DNA from 3 places in the Gracilibacillus sp. HCP3S3_G5_2 genome. Region 1 is predicted to be linked to each of the others. Evidence: riboswitches for the same ligand, from Rfam matches in the RefSeq annotation. Region 1 holds a riboswitch; each other region holds the start of a gene.
The links. A riboswitch is a leader RNA that binds a small molecule or an ion and turns the genes downstream of it on or off. The one in region 1 is predicted to bind S-adenosylmethionine.

Region 1 (2,322 bases):
TGACAAAACGGAAAAGTTTACCTTTTCAAGCTTTGGTGCCTTACGGCTGTGCAAATATTCATGGAATTGAATCGCATTATCAGGAGGATCTCCTTCACCGTGTGTTGCTGTGATAATGAGTAAATCTTCTACCTCTTTTAGTTTCTTTGGCTTAAAGTCATCCATGCTAGAAACTGTAACATCCCTCTGGATATCTTTTAGCTGGTTAGCTAGCTGTTCTGCTAGTGCTTGACTATTACCTGTTTCTGATCCGTATAAAATGGTGACGGTACGGGTTTCCACTTGAGCAGGTGCTGGCTGTTCAGCCGTTGTCACGGTTTGTGATGATTGGGAAGCGGCTAAATATCCAGCGAGCCAATTTTTTTGTGCATCTGTCAGTGTTGGTAGAATCTGATTCAATATTTCCGTCTGTTTTTCATCAAACGGACTGTTTACCACTTGTAATGTCAACATTTTCACCTCTTTTAATTAATCCGATAGACTTACTTGCATTTGGTGATAAAAAAATAGTTACTTTGATGATGGTGGAGTAGCATGTAAACCACATTCCGTTTTTTGAAAGTTAGCCCATCTCCCTGAACGCTCATCGTTAGCATCTGTAACTGGTGATGTACACGGGATACAGCCGATACTTGGGTAGTTTTGGTCATGCAGCTTGTTGTATGGTAATTGATGCTTTTCGATATATTCCCAAACATCCTCCCAAGTCCAATAAATTAAGGGACATACCTTAATGGAGTGGAAACGCTCATCCTTGTTAAGGAAATCTGTGTTTGCTCTTGTGGGTGATTGTGCTCTTCTTAACCCCGAAATCCATGCGGTAGCTCCGCTAAGTGCTTCTTCTAAAGGCTTTACTTTTCTGATATAACAGCATTGGTCTGGATTTCGGCTCCATAATGCTGAACCATATTGCTCTCGTTGTTCGTCTACCGTGAGGGAAGGTTTCTTCATTTCGATATCTAATAAAGGATATCGTTGTTTGACTTTCTCAATCAGGTCATAGGTTTCTTGAAAATGTAGGCCAGTGTCTAAAAATACTAAACTAGCATCTGGTTTCACCTTAGCGATCATGTCAATTAAAACCATGCTTTCCGCTCCAAAACTACAAGCATAGACCAAAGACTTTCCATACGTTTGATATGCCCATTCTAAAATTTTCTGTGCTCCTTTTGTCGGATCTTGAGGGTCAGGTGTCTCTCCGTTTAATGGACTTTCATAATAATTTTCATAAGTCAGCATGTATAGCTTCCTCCTCATTAAAAAAACCTTCTTATCAAAAGATAAGAAGGTAAGCAATGTGTATTTCTCCCTTCTTATCTTTCGGTTCAGCATATGCTGTTCCGCAGGATTTGGCACAGTGTTACGCTAGCGAACCTGTTGCCGAGGATTCACAGGGCCTGCCCCTCCACCTCTCTGGATAAGAATTCCATTTATGTTCGTTACTACCATAGTATACACAAATAATGGAAAAGTCAATGTCTTTTTGAAAAAACTGTAAAAAATAATACCAAGTTACTAGGTTTTTATTGATTACCGTTGTAATATATTTTCTATCTGTTCAATTGTATCTGGAGAAAGTTTTACACCAGCTGCTTTTGCGTTTTCTTCAATCTGAGCAGGTTTACTTGCACCGATAAGGGCACTTGATACATTATCTTGGCGTAAAATCCAGGCAATCGCTAATTGTGCTAATGAAAGGTTTTCGGTAGCTGCGATTTCCTGCAATGCCTCGACCTTTTCCAAGTTTTTCTCTGTTAATACTCGTGATAGATCTAAATTATCTTGAGCAGCTCGACTATCTTTTGGAATAGCCTCTCCTTTTTTATATTTTCCTGTTAGAACACCTTGAGCAAGGGGAGAGAAAACCACTTGGCCAATTCCATGCTTTTTACTTACAGGGATGACTTCTTTCTCGATATACCGATGAAGCATGCTATAGTTTGGCTGATTGACAACAATGCGATCTAACAGCTTTTGGTCAGCAAGGTGAATAGCTTCTGTCATTTGTTCGGCAGTCCATTCGCTGACTCCGATGTATAATACTTTCCCTTGGCGAACAAGATCATCTAATGCACGTAATGTTTCTTCTAATGGTGTATCAGGGTGGTAACGGTGGCAGTAGTAAATATCGACATAATCGAGGCCTAACCGCTGTAGGCTGGCGTCGCATTGCTCCATAATATGTTTACGTGAAAGACCTTGATCATTTGGTCCATCTCCCATTTTTCCAAATACCTTTGTAGCAAGGACATAGGAGCTGCGGGGATATTTTCTTAATGCTTTTCCAACAATTTTTTCTGCTTCGCCACGCATATAGACATT
Region 2 (2,322 bases), on a different contig from region 1:
GTTGTAGATGCTGGGTGGATAATGAGTGATTTAGCATCTCCTACGTTCGCGACATGTGACCATAATGCAACATTGTTGATTAAGTCACGACCTGCATCACGTCCACCTTTAATGCCAAATACAATAATTGAACCATAGCCATTATTTAAGATACGCTTTGCTAACTCATGGGATGGATGACTTTCAAGACCAGGATATCTTACCCACTCTACCGCTTCATGTTCATTTAAGTGTTTTGCGAGTTCCAGTGCGTTTTGATTATGTCTTTCAACGCGAATATGCAAAGTCTCTAATCCCTGTAACAATTGAAATGCATTAAAAGGACTTAGTGCTGCCCCAAAGTCTCTCAATAATTGCACACGCACTTTGGTAATAAAGGCTAATGTTCCAAAATCTACTGCATAGCGAATACCGTTGTAACTTGGATCAGGCTCTGTGAACGCTGGATATTTTTCAGAATTCCAGTTAAAACGTCCACCATCAATAATGACACCACCAATGGATGTTCCATGGCCACCAATCCATTTCGTTGCAGAATGGACTACAATGTCTGCACCAAGTGTGATTGGTTTACATCCAAATGGAGTGGCAAAAGTATTATCAATTATTAACGGAATACCAGCATCATGTGCAATCTCTGATACCCTTTCCACATCTAATACCTGTAAACCAGGATTACCAATAATTTCACCGTAAACGGCTTTTGTTTTATCTGTAATCGCTGCTTTAAAGTTTTCAGGGTCTGTTGGATCAACGAATGTAACAGTAATTCCATAACGTGGAAGTGTTACATTGAACAAATTGTATGTTCCACCATATAAGTTGACGCCTGCAACAATTTCATCACCGGCACTTGCCAGATTTAAAATTGATAGCGTTATAGCAGACATACCTGAGGCTGTAGCAACAGCCGCAACCCCATCCTCTAAAAGAGCCATCCTTTTTTCAAAGACATCAACCGTTGGATTCCCAATTCTTGAATAAATATTGCCCGGCTCATCTAGAGCGAATAATCTTTCTGCATGCTCCGTATCGTGGAACACGTATGAGGTAGATTGATAGATAGGTACTGCCCGTGAACCTGTTGTCGGATCAGGCGCTTGCCCTCCATGTAGATGAATTGTTTCCGGATCGTAAGTTGAGCCTTTAAAATTTGTCATTATTTATTTCCTCCCCAATTAAAATTTCCATTTTAAGTACTATCTCTATTAAAAAAAGCCTTCTTCGATAAGAAGAAGGCTTTAACTGACATAACAGTAGTCTTCCCCTTATCTTTCAGGATAAATATCCTGCAGGAATTAGCACCTTTTAAGCTTTTGCTTAATGGTTGCTGGGTATCATCGGGCCAGTCCCTCCACCTCTCTGGATAAGAGTTTTAGTATTCAATTGTTCATAAAAAAGTCTCTCTACACCGAGATAGAGAGACTTGAATATGTATATTCGCTCTCTTATCTCTCTAAGTATATGTACTTAGTGGAATTGGCACCTGTATTAAATGATGATTCACTTAATGGTTGCCGAGGCTTCCTAGGGCCGATCCCTCCACCTCTCTAGATAAGAAATATATAATTCCGAGTTGTTTACTCGTTTTTATTAATGCTATGTAATACTGTAGCACGCGATAAACACGATGTCAAGATATTTTCTGAAAATTAATACAAATAAAAAGTGGAGACTTCTTCTAAGTACTAGCTTTGGATTACTGTTAACACTAAGCATTTAATATCAACTTTTCAACGAAAAAAAGTGGCGGTTAGTTCCGCCACTTTTTCTTTTTAATTTAAGTCTGATGGTTTCTTCTCCATTACTTTATCAATTAGACCGTATTCTTTTGCTTTTTCAGCAGACATGAAATTATCACGGTCTGTATCTTTTTCAATTACTTCTAATGGTTGACCAGTACGATCAGCTAGAATTTGGTTTAGCTTTTTACGCATTTCGATAATACGATTAGCATGGATTTGGATGTCTGACGCTTGCCCTTGTGTACCACCTAATGGTTGGTGAATCATTACTTCACTGTTTGGTAAGGCAAAACGTTTACCAGGTTCACCAGCTGCCAATAAGAACGCACCCATGGATGCGGCCATACCAATACAGATAGTTGATACACTTGGTTTTATGAACTGCATCGTATCATAAATCGCCATACCTGCAGTAATAGAGCCACCAGGTGAGTTAATGTATAATGAAATATCCTTATCTGGATCCTCTGCCGCTAAGAATAGCATCTGTGCTACAATACTGTTTGCAACATTATCATCGATTCCACTGCCAAGCATGATAATTCGATCTTTTAAAAGGCGTGAATAGATGTCGTAA
Region 3 (2,322 bases), on a different contig from region 1:
CTGTCGTTTCAAAGCATGTGCCAAGGTTACGATTAAACGGAAGCCAGTGCCTCCAAGCGGGTGTCCTATTGCAATTGCTCCTCCATTTATATTTACTTTGTCATAATCAATAGCTAGGTTCTGACAGCTGGCAATTACGACGCTTGCAAATGCTTCATTTATTTCAAATAAATCAATATCATTTACTGTCAAATTCTGGTTAGCTAATATCTTTTGGATGGCATCTGCTGGTTTCGTGTGTAAACTAGTATCTGGACCAGCTGTTTCAGCCCAATCAATGATATAAGCAAGTGGTTCTGTCTCCATTTGTTGGGCTTGCTCTAATGTTGTCACAACACCAAGGCTAGCCCCATCTGTCATTTGTGAAGCATTGCCAGCTGTAATGGTTCCACCTTTCGTAAAAGCTGGTTTTAATTTTGCTAATGTTTCTACTGTTGTCTCTGGCCGGATTCCTTCATCCTCTGTCAACACTCCATCAATCGGTAGGATTTCGTCCTGTAATAAACCTTGTTCAGACGCCTTTGCTGCTCTTTGCTGAGATAGAGCGGCAAATTGATCTTGTTCTTCACGACCAATGTCGTATACAAGATTATATTGTTCTGTTAATACTCCCATTGATTGATTGCTTAAAGAACACCACAGTCCATCATGTAGTAGTGTGTCTGTTATTGTTTGGTGTCCCATTCCCTTGATCGACCGAGTAGGGATAACATGGGGAGCATTTGACATCGAATCAAAACCACCAACAATATACGTACTACCTTCTTCTAATTTAATGCGACGAACCGCATCAATAACAGTGGCAACTCCCCCAAGACAGACGTTATTAAGTGTGATTGCTGGTGTGTTGGAGTCGAGTCCTGCTTCGTGTGCAACTTGTCTTGCAGGATTTTGTCCTTGGCCAGCCTGAATAACTTGTGCTAACAATACCCCATCTATGTATGGAATCATAGGATATTTCTCGATTAAATATTTCAATGACATACTCGCTAAATTTACAGCTGTAAATTCTGAGAGTGCACCGTTCCATTTCCCGAAAGGTGTACGGATACCGTCTAAAATAACAATCGACATACGAGATTACTCCTTTTTCAAATAAATTTTTCGATAAATGAAAAAGCCCTCTTCGATAAAAAGAGGGCTTAACTGCTCTTCTTATCTTTCAGGATTTCTCCTGTTGGAATTAGCACCTTTTAAGCATTGCTTAATGGTTGCCGGGTTTCATTGGGCCAGTCCCTCCACCTCTCTTGATAAGCTATCACCTATTCATTTTTTAGCGAATCACTGCTTAACTTGCTCGCTTCCTTCCATCTACAATTATTCAAGGAGAAGAAATAGATGCAAGCAACAAAATCATTTATAACAATAAAAAATCTCCCTACCTACAAATAGAGATAGAGAGACGTAAATGAACATTAGGAATCTCTTATCTCTTCTAAGTAAAATCTACTTAGATGGAATTGGCACCTATATTAAGTAAAAAACTTAATGGTTGCCGAGGCTTCTTTGGGCCAGTCCCTCCACCTCTCTTGATAAGACAAGATTATTATATTTTATTTTTTAAATCCAAGTAATATACTACACTTTAGCATGCTTTCGTTAAAATTGTCAATATATTTCGACAATATTTTATATACTATTTCAGCCATTCCTCAGCTAAAACTCCGTATACAATATGATCAACATAATGATCGTATAACCATTCACTACTTCTGATATGCCCTTCTTCCACAAATCCCAGCCTTTTAGGGACACTTCTGCTTTTTTGGTTGTCAACCGCAGCTCTAATTTCTACTTTATTTAATTTTAATTCATGAAAAGCATAATCTGTTAATCCTTTCGCTGCTCTTGTCATAATTCCTTTTCCTTGGTATTCGGCACCAAGCCAATAGCCGATATACGCAATCTTATTGGACCAGTCAATGCTATTATAACCGGCAACCCCGACAATTTCATTTTTATATAAGATGACTGTCGTTAAACTCTTATTGTCGGCGAACCCTTTTATACTTGATTGAATAAAAGCTTTTGTATCTTCTACCTTTAAGGTTGTATCAACCCAAGGTAGCCATTCCCGTAAATAGTCTCTTGAATTTTCAGTTAATGCAAATACTTTTTCTGCATCTCTCAAATCAATTAGTTTCAAGGCTAAATCTTCATCAAGTCTGTTTACAAACAAGTTACATCCCCCCAATTAGTAAATTGAAAATATTTTAACAGAAGGGGAAGTTGTATGCTAGTACTTTTTTAAAAAATTCACCCAAAAGTGGAATGGGCAAAATAATGGAATATAAAGTAAAATCAATGCTATATCATCGCTTC

Region 2: linked by a shared signal. The riboswitch ahead of ACTNEP_RS04655 (PLP-dependent aspartate aminotransferase family protein) and the one ahead of ACTNEP_RS08000 (phosphoadenylyl-sulfate reductase) in region 1 are both predicted to bind S-adenosylmethionine.
Region 3: linked by a shared signal. The riboswitch ahead of ACTNEP_RS12010 (acetyl-CoA C-acyltransferase) and the one ahead of ACTNEP_RS08000 (phosphoadenylyl-sulfate reductase) in region 1 are both predicted to bind S-adenosylmethionine.

Annotation. Positions count from the first base shown of each region.
Region 1 covers NZ_JBQHXU010000004.1:193,205-195,526, reverse strand. Annotated here, with positions in the region: gene ACTNEP_RS08005 (assimilatory sulfite reductase (NADPH) flavoprotein subunit) at 1-453, opposite strand, end outside; gene ACTNEP_RS08000 (phosphoadenylyl-sulfate reductase) at 511-1,239, opposite strand; SAM riboswitch class I at 1,311-1,424, opposite strand; gene ACTNEP_RS07995 (aldo/keto reductase family protein) at 1,531-2,322, opposite strand, start outside.
Region 2 covers NZ_JBQHXU010000002.1:435,699-438,020, forward strand. Annotated here, with positions in the region: gene ACTNEP_RS04655 (PLP-dependent aspartate aminotransferase family protein) at 1-1,160, opposite strand, end outside; SAM riboswitch class I at 1,266-1,373, opposite strand; SAM riboswitch class I at 1,446-1,561, opposite strand; gene clpP (ATP-dependent Clp endopeptidase proteolytic subunit ClpP) at 1,776-2,322, opposite strand, start outside.
Region 3 covers NZ_JBQHXU010000007.1:143,899-146,220, reverse strand. Annotated here, with positions in the region: gene ACTNEP_RS12010 (acetyl-CoA C-acyltransferase) at 1-1,074, opposite strand, end outside; SAM riboswitch class I at 1,153-1,257, opposite strand; SAM riboswitch class I at 1,424-1,539, opposite strand; gene ACTNEP_RS12005 (GNAT family N-acetyltransferase) at 1,637-2,179, opposite strand.